DNA from 2 places in the Dorea sp. MB18-49 genome. Region 2 is predicted to be linked to the other one. Evidence: predicted binding sites of a transcription regulator. Region 2 holds the regulator's gene; the other holds the start of a gene.
The links. The regulator NrdR, encoded in region 2, represses ribonucleotide reductase genes. The targets are predictions, from matches to a motif close to CACAANATNTTGTG.
Positions count from the first base shown of each region.

Region 1: nrdD (anaerobic ribonucleoside-triphosphate reductase) is a predicted target of NrdR. The motif match lies at 7,714-7,727, and genes of this name have one in related genera.

Region 1 is NZ_JAMOYX010000026.1:1,472-12,464, reverse strand. It holds gene NCY30_RS08980 (ABC transporter permease) at 1-2,208, shown strand, start outside; gene NCY30_RS08975 (ABC transporter ATP-binding protein) at 2,183-2,941, shown strand; gene NCY30_RS08970 (PD-(D/E)XK nuclease family transposase) at 3,202-4,200, shown strand; gene NCY30_RS08965 (hypothetical protein) at 4,272-4,625, shown strand; gene NCY30_RS08960 (hypothetical protein) at 4,643-4,801, opposite strand; gene NCY30_RS08955 (DMT family transporter) at 4,953-5,846, opposite strand; gene NCY30_RS08950 (bacteriohemerythrin) at 5,944-6,366, opposite strand; gene NCY30_RS08945 (Crp/Fnr family transcriptional regulator) at 6,464-7,132, shown strand; gene rd (rubredoxin) at 7,143-7,304, opposite strand; gene nrdD (anaerobic ribonucleoside-triphosphate reductase) at 7,815-10,004, shown strand; gene NCY30_RS08930 (L-cysteine desulfidase family protein) at 10,160-10,993, shown strand, end outside.
Region 2 is NZ_JAMOYX010000002.1:39,312-50,304, forward strand. It holds gene arcC (carbamate kinase) at 85-1,014, shown strand; gene NCY30_RS02005 (ferredoxin) at 1,080-1,265, shown strand; gene NCY30_RS02010 (YlmC/YmxH family sporulation protein) at 1,431-1,679, shown strand; gene nrdR (transcriptional regulator NrdR) at 1,767-2,216, shown strand; gene truA (tRNA pseudouridine(38-40) synthase TruA) at 2,394-3,128, shown strand; gene NCY30_RS02025 (exodeoxyribonuclease III) at 3,186-3,938, shown strand; gene ymfI (elongation factor P 5-aminopentanone reductase) at 4,044-4,778, opposite strand; gene NCY30_RS02035 (HD domain-containing protein) at 5,003-5,539, shown strand; gene NCY30_RS02040 (acylphosphatase) at 5,651-5,923, shown strand; gene NCY30_RS02045 (TetR/AcrR family transcriptional regulator) at 6,005-6,595, shown strand; gene NCY30_RS02050 (GntR family transcriptional regulator) at 6,662-7,303, opposite strand; gene proC (pyrroline-5-carboxylate reductase) at 7,606-8,400, shown strand; gene NCY30_RS02060 (hypothetical protein) at 8,583-9,230, shown strand; gene NCY30_RS02065 (aryl-sulfate sulfotransferase) at 9,327-10,993, shown strand, end outside.

The DNA.
Region 1 (10,993 bases), on a different contig from region 2:
CTGATTGATTCGTGGCAGGAAGAGAAAAAGATACAGGAAGAAGTTAAAGCCAGAGAGAAAAATTACAAAGAAGAAAAGAAAAAGCATCTGGAATTTTCGGGGAAGTATCCGAAAGGATTCTATACGGCCCTGTGGAAGAATTTTAAAAGTTCAAAAAGAGATTTTATTGTTTACGTAAGTATGAACCTGCTTCCGGCGACGCTGATATTTTCCGGAGTCGGAATGGCACAGATGCTGGCACCATTCAATAAAGAAGGAAATATACTGACGGGGCATGGAATCACGGCAATTCTGCTGGAATTCCTGATCGTGAGTCTGATCGCATCGCTGATGCTGATGATCACGAATCTGTTGTCATATTTCAGAAAACGGATGAGAAATTACAGTATATTTTCGACTCTGGGAATGCGGAAGTCTACACTTTATGAAGTGCTTGGAGCAGAGATTGTGGCTGGAATTCTGGGAATGCTGATCGGGGGAGCCTGCATCGGAAGTGTGATCCTGTGTATCATCCGCAGAATCTTCATGGCAAGATCCGGAGTGGGAGCACAGCCGGCGAAGATTACAGGATTCACATATTTGATCGCAAGTCTTATCATGATCGGAATATCCGGGATTGGACTGATGATCCTGCGGGATTTCTTCCTGTACAGGGAACTAAAAAAAATGCAGCTGGGCGATGTGGAAAAGGAGAAGATGCCGGAAAAACGGATCGGTCTGTGGCTTACAATTGGCCTGGTCATTGTGGTATTTGGAATAGTGAATTTCGGAATGCGGAAGAATGCCGAAGGGTTACGGATACTTTTATTTATCTTCCTGGGCATTTATCTGGCGGAAAAGTTTGGATTTGGATTGTTCCTGAAAGTGCGGAAGCATAAAAAGAGTTATTATGCAAAGTTGATCCCATATAATTCGTTTTATTACCGTTTCAAGAGTACATTCCGTTATGTGTACGTGATCAGTCTTATACCGGTACTGATATTGTTCTTATTTGGAAAAGATATGATCTCAGCGAAGATCGCGCAAAAGCCGGAAGGACTGTTCCCGTATGATTTTGTATGTATGGCAACGGAAGCGGATAAGACATTCTGGAAACAGCTGCAGGAAAAATATGACGTGAAATTCCAGGAGTATCCGATGGTACGCGTGACGAATGTGGATAATTCGGAAAAGCTGGATGATGCCAGAGCAGTGATCATGCCGCAGGGACAGCATATAGGCATCTCGGAGACGACGTATAAAGAACTGAATAAGGCACTTGGAAAGAAAAGTGAAAAAATGAATCTATCTGCTGACGGAAAGGAAATCTATATTATTTACCAACAGGACAAGAGTACGAAGGCACATCCACTGGATTACCTGAATTCGAGAAAAGAGCCGTACCTGCACATCGGACAGCCGATAGAATCTTATGGATTTCTTGATCGGGAAAAGATCTATCCGACACGAACCGTAAAGGGGGAAAAGACGGATATCCTGACAGGTGCATTCCGGCAGGGAAGTGAGGAGAATCTGGTTGTATTTTCGGATGAATATTTTGAAAAGGTTCAGGACGACTGGAAGAAATATAATTGGATCACCGGAGATCTGGTTGAGGAGGGTGAAGCAGAAGAAGGAGTGACGATCCATCACTGGCCGACAAAGCTTGTCCTTTTGAATGTGAAAAATGCAGATTATCAGAAGATAGAAAAAGAGCTCCAGGCTTTTCGGAAGGTACATAAAGAGGATGAAAGATTTGACAAGGATGTATTATCCTGCTATTCCAAACGTACAACGATGGAACAGATTGAAAGCGAACGCTTTATGACAACGGTAGTAGATATATTTATCATGGGAGCATTTCTGCTGGGAAGCGTTCTGGTCATTTACTTGAAATATGAATCTGAGATGACGGACAAGAAGAAGCGGAATCATTTCTTAACCTGTATTGGAATGAGCTCGAAAGAAAGAGAAAAGCTGATCCGGACAGAGACGGGAATCTTTTTCTGGATCCCGGCAGTAGTTGCGGTTGTTATGGTGCCGGTGTTAACCGGGGAGATATGGAACATGCGGGAATATACGAAGGCTGACTGTGTACATTATCTGCGATATCTGTTGATCCTTGCAGTTATATATCTTGTAGTGCAGGGCATCGGTGTAAAGGTGATTGAGCAGTATACAATAAGAAAGGTAGAAGGAAAGCATGAAAGAAATATTAAAGGTAAATAACCTGATCAAGAAATTTCCAAAAGCCGGTGGGGAGATTGATGATGCGGATGCGATTTCGGTACTGAAAGGCATTAACTTTGATGTAGAACAGGGAGAGTACGTCGGAATTATGGGAAAATCCGGCTGTGGAAAGACAACACTTCTGAAGATCCTGGGATTTATGGATCAGCAGACGGACGGAGATGTGATCTTTGACGGTGTGAATACGAATGAGCTGTGGAAAGAAGAACTTACGGATATCAGACGTAGAAAGATCGGATTTGTATTTCAGGATTTTAATCTGATGGACAGCCTTTCGGTAAAAGAAAATATCATGCTTCCGGTATTGCTGGATAAAAAGGAACAGAAAGAATGTGAAGAGAAAGCGGAAGCATTGGAAAAGCAGTTTGGGATTGAACATCTTCAGGAAAAGAATCCTTATGAACTGTCCGGCGGTGAGCGGCAGAGAGTGGCAATCTGCAGGGCGCTGATCAATGATCCGAGTATCATATTTGCAGATGAGCCGACGGGAAACCTCGACTCAAAATCCGGAAAAGTTGTTGCGGAGGAATTCCGGAAAATCAATGAGGAGTTAGGGAAGACCCTTCTGATGGTAACGCATGATCCACAGATGGCAAGCCGGTGTAAGAGAGTGATATTTCTGAAAGACGGATATGTGATGAATGATGTGAGAAAAGAGGGCACGGAAGAAGAATTTTACAGAACGATCATTGGGGAGATGGAGAAGTTTTAAGATGAGATAATATATAGATGGTGATATGGGCTATGCGGCGGAAGATAATTCTGCCGCTTTTTTTACGAAAATTAATCTTGTAATCATATGAACAATATGCTATTCTGAATGCACTTCAAAGAGTGACTTCTACAAACTCTTAAGTATTTCTAAGCCAAAAGGCATCAAGTTTCGACCGTTTCACACCTAAAAATGTCTGAAACATATTCCCGACTTGAGAGAACACGAAAATTTTATAATCTATTCAGGAGGACGTGCCTATGACAAACAAACTTCAACAGTATTTCCCGATGATTCGGACAAGGGAGGAGGTGTTGAATGAGATTGAAAGTAAAAGCAGATTAAAAAATTTATTTTATGAGTGGACAGAGGAAAATCAAAATGAATTTCTGGATTTTTGTACCGGAGTGAAAGGTATAAAAATCATGTATGATTTCATGATAAAAGAAATTCTGAATCCGGAGAATACACCGGAGAGAGTAAATGAATTACTCACGTTACTTCTCGGACAAAGAGTGAGAATTGTAGACGTATTACCAAATGACGGAACAAGATTAGCAGATGAATCTACGCTTCTTATTACAGATATGGTAGTACAACTGGAAGATGGAAGTATTGCGAATCTGGAAATTCAGAAAATCGGATACTATTTTCCGGGAGAAAGAAGTGCCTGTTACTCAGCAGATCTGTTGCTTCGGCAGTATAAGAGAGTGAGAGGAATCAAAGGAAAACGATTCTCTTACAGAGATATCAAGCAGGTATATACGATCGTGCTATTCGAAAAAAGTCCAGCCGAATTTCAGAAATTTTCCAATAATTACATCCATCGTTTTATGCAGAAATCTGATACAGGAGTAAATATAAATTTATTACAGGAATATCTGTTCATACCTCTTGACATATTCAAAAAGAATCAGCAAAATGAAAATAGAAGTGTAAAAATAGAAAATCGGCTGGAGGCATGGCTTGCATTTTTCTGCATGGATGATCCGGAGACAATTATAGAAATTATAGAGAGATATCCGGATTTCAAAGAAATGTATGAACAGGCTTATGATGTCTGCCGGAATATCGAAGAGGTGATGCAGATGTTTTCGAAAGAATTGCTGGAGTTAGACAGGAATACAGTAAAGCTGATGATTGATGATATGCAGAAGGAGATAGACTGCCAGAGAGAGCAGTTGAGTCAGAAGGATGAGGAGATGTTAGAAATGAGGAAAGAAATACAACGATTACAGCAGCTATTGGATAAAAAATAGCATGAAAAATGTCAAAAGAATTGTTTTAGATACTTATAAAAATAACTAGTCAGTTGAAAGAGGTGATGTAGATGTTTTCGGAAGAATTGTTAGAATTAGATCGAAATACAGTAGAATTCATGATTGAAGATATGCGGAGGCAGATAGAAGAGAAAGATGAGCAGATAAAACAACTAGATGAGCAGATAAAACAGAAAGATGAGCAGTCAAGACAACTGGATGAACAGATAAGACAACGGAATAAACAAATAAAAGAAAGTGATAAGCAAATAAGACAACTGGATGAACAGATAAAAGAAAGCGATAGGCAGATAGGACAGTTGGATGAACAGATAAAAGAAAGCGATAGGCAGATAAGACAGTTGGATGAACAGATAAAACAATCAGAACAAGAAATACAAAAAATGGAGGAAGCAAAAGAGTAATACATAGCCTGGCTGTCTCAGGAACGTGAAACAGCCAGACCGCTTACCTCAAAGCATGTAATCCAAGGATATTCCATATAATTGATGCTGATATCCCCGGTTACAGTAACCCCATCAGGCAGATAATAGACATTTCCAAGAGGACTGGTCTCGCAGACATACCCCTGTGCGAGCATGTCCTCTTTTTCTTTATCGGTAAATCCTACCGATATCTCCAGACGCGGAGGGGCACATCAACTGGTGATTGTTTCGATGGAAAGTATGATGTTGCGGAATCCGCGTTTATTCATATAGGCAATAGCATTGTCGTTCAGGTGTACCATATGTTCAATTCCTTTCATAATTTAATAATATTACAGCAGTAATTGTAAAACAAAGTCCACAGATGGAAAGAATACCTGGTGTTTCGGCATAGAGTACCGCTCCGAATAACATGGCGGCGGCAGGTTCGCTGGAAGCGAGAATCGATGCCTTGCCGGCCTCCATATAGCGCATGGATAAAGAATATAGTGCATAAGGCAGGACGGATGATACCAGCGCATGAATAATCAGGATAAAAAAGGTGGTCCTTTGACCTGAGACAATCATACTGCTTAAAGAGTGTATATTACTGAAAGGCAGCATTGTCATGCCGGAAAAGAGTGTGCCGTAAAAAGTAATCGTCAGGAAATGATATCCTTTTTGTGTGACTTTTTTGCTTATGATTCCATATACAGCATAGAAAAAGCTTGCCAGAATTCCGCAGAGAATTCCTGTTATGCTCCAGGAAAGTCCATTGCTTTCCAGTACTCCGCTTACCAGTACACAGCCAATGAGTGCGAGTGTTACACAGGTCAGTTTGTGTCTGGTTACTGGTTCATGGAAGAATATAGCAGCCAGAAACAGAACAAAGACCGGAGACATGGCAAGTAACACGGCAGAAAGTGCAAGAGATCCTTTCGTAACGGAAATATTATAAAAGACACTGAGGGCGGTCATGCCGATCATGCCGCTTCCGATAAAAAGCCAGAAGTCACGCCGATGTACATAAAATAAATGTCGGTTATAGAATAGAATCCATATGCCAGTGATCAGAGCTGCAAGCAACATCCGGAAACTAATGATGGAAAAGTTGTCGAGCCCATCGTGTTCCAGTGTACGGACAAAGATTCCGGCAGCACCCCAGCAGATGCCGGAGAAAAATGGCAGTAACCAGGCGTATTTGGTAAGTTTCTGATTCATAAGTACCCCAATCCTTTGTAAATATAATAAATTAAGTATATCACAAAAACGGACATTGTTATGAGAACATGTCCGTTTTGTGCATTTTTATGAATCACTATAATCGATCAGAATTATCTTTCAAATGAATATATTCTGCTACAGACCGGTCAAAAGTCTTGATATGCTGGAACAGCCAGTCTACGACATTGCGCTTTACCTGTTCGATAAACTGATCATCAGGTCCTTCGTTTTCATTAAGATAATCATATAATTCCTGAATGGATTTCTTGAATTCTTCATGTTTGGCATGATGTGCGGCAAGTTCCGGGTAAGATACTTTTTTCTGCAGATCTTCTTCTTCCTGAAAATGGAAATTCGTATATTCATCAAGATAATCTAACATTTTGATTGCTTTGATCTTACTGTCACTGGATTCGCATGCTGCAACGAACTGCCGGATGCGGTCGATCAGTTCCTGATGCTGGGAATCGATGGTCTTGTTGCCTGTAATTAAGTTATCGTCAAATGTAATATTCATAGAAAAACCTCCTGTCTTTGATACGCATTGAATCCCAGTCCCGCGTAGTCTATAATGAATCATAGAAATTGTTATCAGCAGAGAAAAGGATTGGATTATGAAGTTACAACAGTTACAGATATTTCAGAACCTGACAGAAGAAGAACTGGAAAAAAGTCTTGTCTGTTCACAGGCTGTAGTAAAGAAATATCCGAAAGGTACCTATATTTTCCGCCAGGGTGATGCACCGTTAAAATTATATTTCATATTGGAAGGAATGGTTGAGCTTGGCAGTATCAACCTGAATGGCAAGATTACTCGAAGCAGTTATGTTACGGTGGGTGAGGAGTTTGGCGAAGTAGAACTATTTCTGCGCCAGTCTGCTTACTCCGGTTATGCAAAAGCAAAAAGTGAAGTATCGGTTCTGGAGGTTTCACAGAATTTCTTTGGCGGAAGATGCGAAAGAAATTGTGTACATCACAGTAAGGTTGTGTTCAATATGCTTCAGCTTTTTGCGGAAAAAGCAGAGAAATGTAACCGTCAGATAGAGGTTCTTACCAGTGGAAACTTACGTCAGCGTGTAGCGGCGTACCTGTTGGAAAACTGTGATCCGGACTACCGGGTTCGTCTGCATATGAACAGGGAAGATCTGGCAGTATATCTGAATACTACAAGACCATCTCTGTCGCGTATGCTGCTTACTTTACAGGATGAAGGTATCATCCGTCTTGTAGGCCGTAAGGTAATCGAGATCATGGATTATGAAAGGCTGCAGGAAGAAGAGTAATCAATAGTAATTAATCTTCTGCAACAAATACCTCTTTTCCTAATCCACAGATTGGACATACCCAGTCATCCGGAATATCTTCAAAGGCTGTGCCCGGTGCGATTCCGTTATCCGGGTCTCCTACAGCTGGGTCATATTCGTAGCCACATGGTTCACATACATATTTTTTCATAATTAAAATCTCCTTTTTATTAAAACTTAGTTGGTGTTAACTGGTGTTGTACAACTTATGTTGTGATTAGAGTATATAGCTTTTATAGAAAATAGTTTGTAACAAATGTTACGAAACAACAAAAAATGATAATTTGTTATATGGATTAAGATTGACAGAGATTAATTTTATAAATGAAGAAATATCGGCACAACAACTTCATATTGTTAGTATCTTTGAATGCAAAAATCAATACAGGGAATGCGTCTTAAGTATTCTTAACTATGCGCCACACTTTACCCGTCACAAAATTAAAAGTGCAACAGATTTCGTAAAAAAATATCACCAAAATTTAGACCACATTTCAAACATTTATTTTAACAAAATTACCTCTTTCATTTTCGCCTGTTATAGAGTATCATATTACTTGCACAATATCTTGTGCGGAAATGATGTTAAAAAAACAATATTTAGTAGTATTTGAGGGTGAGCACATACTACATCGGCAATAAAAACAAGAGAGGGATAAACATGAACGCAGAAATAAAGACGAACGTAATTAAGAGAAACGGCGAAGAGGTAGCCTTCGACCTGGAGAAGATCATTAATGCGATCAAAGGTGCAAACAAGGACGTCGATAAACTGCATCGGATGAATGAATATCAGATTATGGCAGTGGCGGACAACGTTGCAAAGAAAATTGAGGAATCCACTCATGCTGTCAATGTAGAAGATATACAGGATATGGTAGAGACCGGAATTATGGAACTGCGCGGCTATGAAGTCGCACAGAAATATGTGCGCTATCGTTATAAAAGAGAACTGATGAGAAAGACGAATACAACAGATAACGGAATTCTTGCACTTCTGGATCATATGAATGAAGAGGTGAATCAGGAGAACTCTAACAAGAATCCTGTGATCAACTCTACACAGCGTGATTATATGGCCGGAGAAGTAAGTAAGGACTTGTCAAGACGTGTCCTTCTTCCGGAAGAGGTTGTACGTGCGCATGAAGCGGGAATCATTCATTTCCATGATTCCGACTATTTCGCACAGAAAGAGCATAACTGTGACCTGATCAATCTTCAGGATATGCTTCAGAATGGAACTGTCATTAGTGAGACCATGATCGAGAAGCCGCACAGCTTCTTTACAGCATGTAATGTAACGACACAGATTGTTGCCCAGGTAGCAAGTAACCAGTACGGTGGACAGTCATTTACACTGGCACATCTGGCACCGTTTGTCGATATCAGCCGTAAGAAGATCCGCAGAAATGTAATCGCAGAGCGTGAAGAATGCGGAGAAGCTTTAGATGAGACAATTATCAATAAGGTGACAGAGCGCCGTTTAAGAGAAGAAGTAAAGAGTGGTATCCAGACAATTCAGTATCAGCTTATCACATTAATGACATGTAACGGTCAGGCACCATTTGTGACGATGTTCATGTATCTGGATGAGGTAGAAGAAGGCAGAACCCGTGATGACCTGGCTATGATCATTGAAGAAGTGATGATTCAGAGAATGCAGGGAGTAAAGAATGAAAAAGGTGTATGGATCACACCGGCATTCCCGAAACTGATCTATGTACTGGATGAGGATAATATTACAGAAGATTCCAAATATTGGCATCTGACAGAACTGGCAGCAAAATGTACCGCAAAACGTATGGTACCGGACTACATCTCTGCCAAGATTATGAAAGAGATGAAGAATGGAGAAGTATATCCTTGTATGGGATGCCGTTCGTTCCTGACGGTAGAAGACAGCCAGAGAAATCCGGACGGAAGCCATAAGTTCTATGGACGTTTTAACCAGGGAGTTGTAACGATCAACTTAGTTGATGTTGCATGTTCATCAGAAGGAGATATGGAGAAATTCTGGAAGATCCTGGATGAGCGTTTGGAATTATGTCACAGAGCACTGAGATGCAGACATGAACGTCTCCTGGGAACGGTTTCCGATGTTGCTCCGATTCTGTGGCAGAACGGTGCACTTGCAAGACTGAAGAAGGGTGAGACGATCGATAAATTATTATTTAATGGTTACTCCACTATTTCGCTTGGATATGCAGGACTTTATGAGATGTGTGTACGTATGCTTGGCAAATCACATACCGATCCCGCAGCAAGACCATTTGCAATGCAGGTAATGCAGAAGTTAAATGATAAATGTGAAGAGTGGAAAAAAGCAGAGAATATCAGCTATTCTGTATACGGAACACCGATGGAATCTACCACATACAAATTTGCAAAATGTCTGCAGAAGCGTTTTGGAATCATCAAGGGTGTAACAGATAAGAATTATATTACGAACAGCTATCATGTACATGTATCAGAGAAGATTGATGCATTCAAGAAACTGAAATTCGAAGCCGATTTCCAGAAGCTTTCACCGGGTGGAGCAATCAGTTACATCGAAGTACCGAATATGCAGAACAATATTCCGGCAGTACTTTCTGTTATGCAGTATATTTACAATAACATTATGTATGCAGAGCTGAATACAAAGAGTGATTACTGTGAATGCTGTGGATATGACGGAGAGATCCAGATTAAAGAAGATGAGAATGGAAAGCTGATCTGGGAATGCCCGAACTGTGGTAATCAGGATCAGGATAAGTTATTTGTGGCAAGAAGAACCTGTGGATATATCGGAACACAGTTCTGGAATCAAGGACGTACGCAGGAGATTAAGGACAGGGTATTGCATTTGTAAAACTGCAAGATATAAAGACAGTAAAAAGGCCTTTTAAGAAGTGAGAAAGCTTTTTGAAAGGCCTTTTTATATTGTATAAAGATAGCTTTTCAAAAGGACATGCGTTATAATAAAAAAATATGGGGAAAAGAAAATGTCGACAGGAGGATTAAAAAATGACAAAAGATAATGAAAAGTATCAGGCATATGTTCAGATTTTAAATGAAGAGCTGATTCCTGCAATGGGGTGTACGGAACCGATCGCGCTGGCTTATGCGGCTGCAAAGGCAAGAGAAGTACTGGGATGTCTGCCGGACAGAGTCTGTATCGGAGCAAGCGGAAGTATCATTAAGAATGTAAAGAGTGTAATTGTGCCGAATACAAATCATTTAAAAGGAATACCGGCGGCAGCAGCAGCGGGGATTGTTGCAGGAAACGCAGAAAAAGAACTGGAAGTTATCTCCGAGGTAACAGAAGAAGAGACAAAAGAAATCGCAGAATTTCTTGAACATACAGAGATTACGGTAGAACATATCAATAACGGATGTGTATTTGATATTATTGTGGAGGTATTTCACGGGGAAGATAAGGCAAAAGTAAGAATTGCCAACTATCATACGAATATTGTAAGAATAGAAAAGAATGGAGAGATCCTGCTTAATGTACCGGTCGCAGGAGAAAGCGAAGAAGGACTGACAGACAGAAGTCTTCTGGATATGAAATCTATCTGGGATTTTGCAAATACAGTGGACATAGAAGATATCCGGGAAGTGATCAGACGTCAGATAGAATATAATTCTGCAATTGCGGATGAAGGATTGAAAGGAAATTACGGAGCAAACATCGGAAGTGTTCTTCTGGATACTTATGGAAACGATGTACGTACCAGAGCAAAAGCACGTGCGGCGGCAGGTTCCGATGCGCGTATGAACGGATGTGAGCTTCCGGTTGTGATCAATGCGGGAAGCGGTAATCAGGGAATGACCTGTTCTCTTCCGGTTCTGGAATAT
Region 2 (10,993 bases):
AAGATTGCATTTTACATGGAAAAATACTATAATTCTCTTATATTTATTTCGTAGAAAAATACTAGAAAAGCAGAGGTATAGATTATGAAAAAAAGAGTTGTAGTTGCATTAGGACACAGAGCACTTGGTACGACATTACCAGAACAGAAAGAGGCAGTAAAGAAGACTGCGAAAGTTATCGGTGATTTGATTGAAAAAGGATATCAGGTTGCAATTACACACAGTAATGCACCTCAGGTTGGTATGATCCATACAGCAATGAATGAATTTGCCAAAGAACATGAAGAGTATACGGCAGCACCAATGTCTGTATGTTCTGCTATGAGTCAGGGCTATATCGGATACGACCTTCAGAATGCAATCCGTGAAGAATTGATGAATCGTGGTATTTACAGAACTGTCAGTACAGTTCTGACACAGGTGATCGTTGATCCGTACGATGAAGCGTTCTATACACCAACAAAAGTTCTGGGACGTTATATGGATGCAGAAGAGGCAAGTGCCGAGCGCAAAAAAGGTAATTATGTAGTAGAAGAGCCTGGAAAAGGATTCCGCCGTATTGTATCTGCACCGAATCCGGTCAACATCGTAGAGATTGATGCGATCAAAGCATTACTGGATGCAGATCAGGTTGTTATAGCCTGCGGAGGAGGCGGTATTCCGGTACTGGAACAGGATCATCGCCTGAAAGGAGCAAGTGCCGTAATCGAAAAAGATCTGACTGCAGGAAAGATGGCAGAAGAGACAGATGCCGATGAACTGATCATTCTGACAAGTGTTGAGAAAGTTAAGATCAACATGGACAGACCGGAAGAGGAAGAGCTTGGAGAGATCAGCGTCGCTCAGGCAAAAGAATACATGGAAGAAGGACATTTTGGAAAATATAACATGTATCCAAAATTCAGAGCAGCAGTTGAATTTCTCGAAAAGAGAGAAGGAAGAAGTGCGCTGATCACATCATTTGACAAATTCGATGAAGCACTTAAGGGAAAAACCGGTACAGTGATTAGATAAGAACAGGAATAATTTGCTGAAAATGAGACATACTGTTGTAGAGATTTTACAAGGAGGGATGTTTCATGGAAGCAAAGGTTATAGACGGATGTATCTCCTGCGGAGCATGTATCGCAACATGTCCGGAGGTGTTCCGATTTGATGAAGACGGCCTGGCAGAAGCTTATGCCAAAGTGACACCGGAACATGAAAGTGCAGCAATAGAGGCCAAAGAAGAGTGTCCGGTGGCTGTTATTATGATCGAAGAATAAAAAGGAAAACGGTCTGTATAGACGCAGTGTAGCACTGTGGATGTACAGGCTGTTTTTTTGACCGGAGAAGGGGGCTTTGCATATTTTAAAACAGGACTCTTTATTACAGAAAATGAGTATAAAATGGAATAAAGAGCAGAATATTGTCAAAACAGGTGAGGGAAGATGGCAAAAGTTCGATTAAGTGAATGGAAGAAAAAAGAAGTGATCAACTGCTGTGACTGTAAAAAGCTTGGTTATATAGAGGATTTGATCATTGATGAATGTAAAGGATGCATAGAGGCCCTGGTGGTACCGGAGGGAGGAAAATGGTGTAATTTTTTCGGAGATGGGACGGAGTATATCATTCCTTTTTCCTGCATTAAAAGGATTGGTCCGGACCTGATTCTGGTGGAAATCCATGAAGAAAAATAGGAGAAATTTGTTTGACTTATGTTTGTGGAAAAGATATACTGTATTTGAATATAAAGACAGTATAATGGACAGAAAGGAACGATTCAGATGAAGTGCCCATATTGCAATAATCCGGATACAAGAGTTATCGATTCCAGACCGGCAGAAGACGGGAGTTCTATCAGACGCCGCCGTTCATGTGATGTATGCGGCAAACGTTTTACGACATATGAGAAAGTAGAGACAATTCCACTGACTGTGATCAAAAAGGACAATACAAGAGAGCAGTATGATCGTCGGAAAGTAGAGAATGGAGTTGTGCGTGCTTGCTATAAACGACCGGTTGCAACAGCAGATATTCAGAAAGTTGTTGACAGAATAGAGACAAAAGTTTTCAGCCTGGAGGAAAAAGAGATTCCAAGCAGTGCGATCGGAGAAGCAGTCATGGATGAACTGAAGGCACTGGATGAAGTTGCTTATGTCAGATTTGCATCTGTTTACAGAGAATTTAAAGATGTAAGTACGTTTATGGATGAATTAAAGAAGATATTAGAATAAGAATGAATTGCTTATAAAGTAATAAAGTGATAGAATATAAGGGAGAAGCAAAAAATTATTTGCTTCTCCCTTTTTCAAAAAGAAAACAGATATAGAATTATCTTTACAGTATATGGAAATAATAGAAACAGATAAAATGATAGAAGATGAACGATAGAATAGATTGGGTGAAATAATATGAGAACATATAAGTTAACCATTTCCTATGATGGAAGCAGATATCAGGGATGGCAGAGACAGGCCACAACAGATAACACAATACAGTATATTCTGGAGTGGAGTATCGGTAAACTGGTTGGATATCGTGTGCATATAGATGGATCGGGAAGAACAGATGCGGGTGTTCATGCACGTGGACAGGTTGCAAGTGTGAAACTTTCTAAATTATATGATACCAAGGAACTCAAAGATTCACTGAACAGATATCTTCCGGAAGATATCCGTATTGTGAAAGTAGAACTTGCCAAGAATGGTTTTCATGCACGCAAGAGTGCCAAAGGGAAAAAATACGAATATTATATTGACTGTCGTGAAAAACCGGATGTTTTTTCCAGAAGATATTGCTATCATTATCCGGAAAAACTGGACATCGAGGCAATGCGTGATGCAACAAAATATCTGATAGGACCAAAGAATTTTACAAGTTTTACGGATGATAAAGAATGCAAAGATCCAATCCGTAAGATTACAAACATTAAGATAGTAAGCAGCGGAGAAAAAGTGCGGATCACCTATTACGGAACCGGATTTTTATATCATATGGTAAGAATCCTTACAGGAACACTTCTGGAGATTGGTGCAGGAAAGAGGGATGCATCCATGCTGCCGGTCGTAATTGCAGCAGAGGACAGAAGCCTTGCAGGATTTTTAGCTCCGGCAAGAGGATTGTTTTTAAGAAAAGTATATTATTAAACTGCGCCTATATGGGTGAATCCGGGACAAAAAAGTAAGAACGGTCGGGAGGAAGATATGAAGTTTATATCGTGGAATGTCAACGGAATCCGTGCATGTGCACAAAAAGGATTTATGGATATTTTTAATGAAGCGGATGCAGATATTTTCTGTATACAGGAATCAAAGATGCAGGCTGGGCAGCTGGAACTAGATACGCCGGGATATCATCAGTACTGGAATTATGCTGAGAGAAAAGGTTATTCCGGAACGGCAATCTTTACAAAAGAAGAGCCTCTTTCCGTGAGCTATGGATTGGGAATAGAAGAACATGATAAAGAAGGCCGTGTGATTACGTTAGAGTTTGAAGACTTTTATTTTATTACAGTCTATACACCAAATTCACAGAGCGAACTTGCACGACTGGATTACAGAATGCGATGGGAAGATGCGTTTCTTGCATATCTTAAGAAATTAGAAGAAAAGAAACCGGTGATCTTCTGCGGAGATCTTAATGTAGCACATAAAGAGATTGATTTGAAGAATCCGAAAACCAATCGTAAAAATGCGGGATTTACGGATGAGGAGAGAGGAAAATTTACGAATCTGTTAAATGCGGGGTTCATTGATACGTTCCGCTATTTTTATCCGGATGCAGAGGGAATCTATTCTTGGTGGTCATACCGCTTCAGTGCAAGAAAGAAGAATGCAGGCTGGCGTATTGACTATTTCTGTGTATCTGAAAGCCTGAAAGACAGGATAAAAGATGCGAAAATCCTGACTGAGATCATGGGGTCGGACCATTGCCCCGTGGAACTTGATTTTGAATAAAAACATATAAAAAGAAAAACATAAGCGAACCGTGCAATATTTATTGCACGGTTCGCTTATGTTTAAGAAACAGTATTGTATGAATATCGGTTGGTCAAAAAAATTTTATAGAAATCCGCCGTCAACTCCGATGATCTGTCCGGTCATATATTCTGGAGCATGTACAATATTCCATACCATCTGAGCGATTTCTTTCGGAGTACCATATCTGCCGGCCGGAATTTCTTCTTCAAGAGCCTTTCTCTCTTCGCTGGTAAGCTGATCATTCATAGAGGTATCGATTACTCCGCAGGCAATCGCATTAACCTGAACGTTACTCGGTGCGAGTTCTTTGGCGAGCGCTTTGGTAAATCCGTTGATGCCGGACTTGGAAGCAGAGTATGCAACTTCACAGGAAGCACCGGATGTCCCCCACATGGAAGAAATATTGATGATTTTTCCGGAACGTTTGGAAACCATCGGAGGAATCGCCTGTCTGCAACAGTAAAATACGGAAGAAAGATTAGTTTGAATGATCCGGTTCCAGTCCTCATCTGTCATATCAGTCAGAAGATTAATATAGGAAATACCTGCATTGTTGACGAGTACATCAAGATGTGTACATTCCTGATAAATTTTATTGTAAATTGCCCGTACGTGGTCAGGATTTCCTACATTACCCGGTACAAGTGTACATGGAGTATGGTATTTTTCGGTGATATATGCCCGGAGCTTTTTGAGCTCATCTACAGAAGAAGAGCAATTCAAAAATGTATGATATCCGCGGGAAGCGAATAAAAGTGCGATGCTTTTCCCGATGCCTCTGGAAGCACCTGTAATAAAGATTGTTTTTTGTTCCATAATTTATCTCCCCCTGATCAATTTATAGTGCCAGGATATCCAAACCGCCATGCGCTTGAAAGGGACAGCAGGCGGCGGGGTCCAAAGGCAACTTTTCTTTTATTATATACTGAAATTATTGTCATTTAAAGTATCAGGTGATATTATTTATATATTAAAGACATAACTAATCAGGCCGTATCATCGGCTCCAAAGACCATATGCGATAAAAGAGAGGTACCATTATGATTAATAAGGCAATTGAATTTGCCACGAGAGCACATGCGGGACAGTTCAGGAAAGGAACCAGGAGGCCATATATTGTGCATCCGATCGAAGTGGGAGATATTGTCTCAACGATGACGCAGGACGAGGAGATTATCAGTGCAGCAGTTTTACATGATACGATTGAAGATTGTGAAGGTGTATCGAGAGAAATCCTTGCACGGGAATTTTCGGAACGAGTGGCAGGAATTGTAGCACAGGAAAGCGAAGATAAAACCAAGACATGGATGGAACGCAAGTCTGCAACGATCGAACATATACGAAATGCACCGAGAGAAGTACAGATGGTAGGATTGGCGGACAAGTTATCGAATATGCGCGATATTGACAGGGATTATCCGGTATATGGAGAAGAACTATGGAACCGTTTCAGGATGAAGGATAAAAAGATCATAGGCTGGTATTATATAGGAATCAGAGATGCGTTAAAAGATGCATTTGAGGGAGTAGAAGCTTATGAAGAGTACAGCAGGCTTGTTCATAAGAATTTCGAGTGAAGAAAGTTATGCAAAAGAAGTTGAAAATATTCGCTTTTCTTGCATAGCGGGATGTAAAAAGGCAGGGTATTGCGTAGCGCAGTACCCTGAATTATTCAGAGGTGGTAATAGATGTCGGAAGTAAGAAAACATATGATATTCCATGGAAGAGTACAAGGCGTGGGATTTCGTTATACAGCAAAATATCTGGCAAGATCTATGAATCTGACCGGATGGGTGAAGAATGAATATGATGGGACGGTAGTTATGGAAGTACAGGGAAGAGAGACTCTGATCTTTGAACTCATGAAGGGATTGAACCGGAACCAGTTTATCCAGATTGACTGGATTGATACCGAAGAGATGGAGCCGGAACTGGAAAGTAGTTTTGAAGTAAAGTATTAAGAAGAATTTTCTGTGTACACTGTTAAAATAAGTATGTTATACTAAAAGTACTTTAAAAGAGGGCGGATAAGGAGAAAACAAATGGAAATAGAAACAGACAACAAAAAAAGTGTAAAAGGAAGAATTGTAACAGCGGCATGGCAGTTGTTTTATGAAAAAGGATATAATGGAACAACGGTAGATGACATTATTGAATTGTCAGGAACATCCAAAGGATCGTTCTATTATTATTTTAATACCAAAGATGAATTGTTGAATACATTGTCGATTATTCTGGATGATAATTACGAAGTGTTAAAGACCAAGATGGATCCGGATATGAACTGTTATGAGAAGCTTCTTTATCTAAACTACGAAGCACATTCGATGCTGGAAGAAAAGATCAGCATTGATCTTCTGGCTTCGCTTTATTCAACACAGCTTGTAGCACAGGGGCACAGATCACTTTTGGATCAGAACCGGACATATTATAAACTGATCAGCAGTGTGATCGATGAAGGACAAAAAAGAGGAGAGATATCGGATGAAGTACCGGTGAATGAACTGGTCAGATATTACTCGATGTGTGAACGTGCGCTGGTTTCGGACTGGTGTTTGAACAAAGGAGCATATTCATTGGGAGAATATTCCAAACAATGTATGCCAATCATGTTGGAACATTTTAAAAAATAAGAGATATATAAAGAACTTGCCAGTTGCAGATCGTACAGCTGGCAAGTTTTTTATATACGTATTTTATTAATGCATTTTTAATGCGGTGTTACGGCCGGTTCCGAAATGGTCGTTTTTCAAGATTTCAAACGCTTTCTCATAGTTTCCCTTTCTCATATAAGAAATCATTTTTTTCAGATTGTCATTTGTTCTGGGAATTTTCATCCCGTTTCGGATAGAATACTGGCCAATGCGGATCAGTTCGGAAAGATTATTTTCATAGATCCGGTTGATTCTGTCATTGTCAAAAATACTGATAATCTCCATATGCATGGCAGTATCTGCAATCTCCCATTCATACAGATCGCCTGCAGCGGCGCACATACGCACGACTTTCTCTTCAATACGGTAAGAATACTCTTCGTACCGCCCGGAGGTAAAAATCTGACGGAAAGCGGCCCCCTCTAATAATTCCCGTAACTGATAAATCTCATTGATATCTTTATCTGTAATTTCTTTTACAGTCATAGATTTGTAATAGTCCGAGACAATAAGTCCTTCGACCTGAAGCATCTGGATCGCAGTGCGTACCGGGCTTCGGCTCATTTCGAGCTCTTTGGTGAGCATAGCCTCGGTAAGGACCATGCCCGGAGGATAGGTAAGATTCAGAATATTTTCTTTGATGGTATGATAAGCCTGTGTGGCAAGAGACGGACTTTTTTCTGCCATAGTAAATGCCCCCTTCAAATAGTACTTTCACAATAACGTAGTAAGTTATAGCAGTGCATATCAGCTTTTATATAAAAGTATACATTTTCTGTATTTGTATACAAATTATAACGTGTTTTCAAAGAAAATTCAAGGTTGTGTGTTGACTTTTTGAGAAATGAGTGATATAGTCACAGTAGAAATGATTTGTATACAAATTTAAAAAACGTATACAAAAGCACGGAGCGGACATAACAGAATGTTTATGTGTCACGTGCCGGGAGCAAAAAGAACATAACAGGTTAAAAAGGAAGGTAATAAGGATGAAATTAGGATTTATCGGTACAGGTAACATGGCATCAGCAATTATGGGCGGAATTATCAAGAATAATGTAATTCCTGCAGAAGAAATTATCGGGGCAGATCTTTTTGCACCTGGAAGAGAAAGAGTTCAGAAAGAATACGGAATCAATGTAACAGCAGACAATAAAGAAGTTGCACAGAAAGCAGAGACAATTATTCTGTCTGTAAAACCTCAGTTTTATGAGAGCGTAATTGCTGATATCAAAGATGTTGTGACAGACAAACAAATTATCATTACAATTGCACCAGGTAAGACACTTGCATGGCTTGCAGAACAGTTTGGAAAAGATGTAAAGATCGTTCGTACAATGCCTAACACACCGGCTATGGTTGGAGAAGGTATGACAGCAGTTTGCCCGAATGAACATCTTACAGAAGATGAGATCGCATATGTAAAGAGCCTTCTGGAAAGTTTCAGCCGTGCAGAGATCGTTCCTGAGCGTCTGATGGATGTAGTAACAGCAGTAAGTGGAAGTTCACCGGCGTATGTATTCATGCTGATCGAAGCTATGGCAGATGCAGCAGTTTCAGGCGGAATGCCAAGAAAACAGGCTTATCAGTTTGCAGCACAGGCTGTTCTTGGAAGTGCAAAGATGGTTCTGGATACAGGAAAACATCCTGGAGAATTAAAAGATATGGTTTGTTCACCGGCAGGAACAACAATTGAAGCTGTTCGTACATTAGAAGAGCTCGGCTTCAGAAGTTCTATCATCGAAGCTATGAAAGTATGCGAAGAGATGTCAAGAAGCTTATAAGAATAACAAAATATAGAGAAATAATGGGCGGGGATTGCAGAAAATCTGCAATCCCCGCCCATTGCGTACGCTTGAGAAAGTATGTTAGAATTTCTTTCAGATGTCTGAAAAAGTAATACCAGGTGTTGGAAGCAGATGGCTGCATTATTATATAGACAAATAGACAGGACAGGTGAGCAGATATGAAAAAAGAATTGGAATATTTTATGATTGATGGAGAATTCGGAGGAAATCAGGACTGGTTCACGAATATTGTTATGAATGTTGGTGGATGTGGAGCTGCAACGGCATGTGACAGCTGTATTTATCTGGCAAAATATAAGGGAATGAAAAAATTATATCCGTTCGATCTTGAACAGATGGATAAAGAAGCATACAAAAAATTCAGTCAGATTATGAAACCATACATCCGTCCAAGAGTTCAGGGCGTAAAAAAGCCGGAATGGTATATTGAAGGTCTGGCAAAATATATTTCAGATGTGAATGAAAAATATGGAACGGATTATCAGATTGATATGGAAAAATTCGACGGGACAGGTACTGCAGAAGAGGCAGAGAAGATCATATGCGAACAGATTGATAAGGGACTTCCGGTACCATATCTGATGTTGAGACATTTGAATGTTGAAAAGTACAAAGATTTCATCTGGCACTGGTTTCTTGTGGTCGGATATGAAAAGAATGAACAGGGTATGTGGATCGATGTGGCTACTTACGGGGAAAAAGTCAGACTGGATCTAATGGAGTTGTGGAAAACGGGCTGTGAAGAAAAAGGTGGAATCGTAATATATGAGTTGAAAAATACGGAGGTGCAGAGTAAAAATGAATAATTAAAATAAAAATGACCATATTTCATATTTTTAACACAAATTCTTGTTAAAATATTTATAACTGTGAAAAAATAATAAGAAGGTAGGATAGAAAAAGTGAAAAAGCGAATCATGACTGCAGGAATGTTGGCTATGATACTTGCGATGGGAATGACAGCGTGTGCAAATGCAGACACGAAAGAGAAGAGCACAACGAAGAAAGAACAGGTTTCAGAGTCTGATGAAAAGAAAGAACAGAAAAAGTCAGATAATGAAGCATATGTAATGAATGAAAAACAGAAAAAAATCTACGAGAAGATCAAAAAAACATACAATGCAGAAGAACAGCAGAAAATAGCGGACGAACTGGAAAAGAAAAAAGAATCTCAGGAGTATACACTGAGTAATATGCTGATCGAATACAATCCTTTTGGAACCAATACACAGTCATTGTATGTTTATTTTGAGACAGATTCGGCGGTGAAAGTTTCTTATACGATTCATGTAAAGGAGGATGATATTGCCGACTTTAGCAGAAATGTATATCAGGATGAAGAGTATCAGAAAGAGCATGAATTTCAGGTGATCGGTCTGATCCCGGATACGGAGAATACGATTACATTCTATATAACGAATGAAGACGGTTCTACGGATACGAATGAAATCGTATATGAGATGGGAAGTCTGTATGGAGAAGAGGCAGTACAGCTTGATACGGATGTAAAACAAAGTGCGGACAAGTTAGAAGACGGGCTGTATGTGGTACTTGGAAATGACAGTACTTCTAAGGATTTTATGTATTATTATGACAATAACGGAGTCTTAAGAGGAGAAGTTCCTCTTCTGGGATACCGAAGTCACAGGCTTATCTTTGACGAGAATTCGATGTATTACAGTATTTCCGAAAAGAAGATGGCACAGGTGAACCGTCTTGGGCAGGTAACAAAGGTATATGATCTTGGCAATTACAAATTGCACCATGATTATGTGTTTGATGAAAATGGAAATATGTTGATTCTTGCAACTGATACGACGCAGGACAGCGTGGAAGACATTGTGTTGAAACTGGATGTAAATTCCGGTGAGGTGACAGAGGTACTGGACCTGGGAGATCTGTTTGGCGAATATAAAAAGACCTGTGTGAAAAATTCTTCCGATGAACTGGACTGGATGCATATCAACACGATTCAGTATATAGGAAATGGGTCAGTACTTTTAAGTTCAAGAGAGACGTCAACAATCATCAAAGTAGATAATATCTATGACGGGCCGGTGGTTTCTTATATGATCGGTGAAAAAGATTTCTGGAAAGATACTTCTTATGTAAGTCTTCTGCTGAATAAGAAAGGAGATTTTACAATACAGGGTGGCCAGCATACGATCACATATGAGACAGATGAAAGCCTTGCGGACGGGCAGTATTATCTGTATATGTTTGATAATAATATTGGAATCAGTGAGACAAGACCGGATTATGACTGGTCGTCGATAGGTCTGAAAGTAAGTTCTGCGGTTGACGGAAAGAATTCCAAGTATTACAAATATCTGGTGGATGAAAATGAAGGTACATTTGAACTTGTAGATTCGTTTAAAGTACCTTATTCCAGATATGTCAGCAGTGCGCAGGAAATAGGAGATAATGTACTTGTAGATTCGGGATTAAAGGGGACTTTTACAGAGTATGATGCAGATCATAAAGCAATTGTAACTTATAAGATGGATTATGAGAAATTTATTTATCGTGTATTCAAATACAAGTTTGATGGATTTTATTTTGAAAAAAG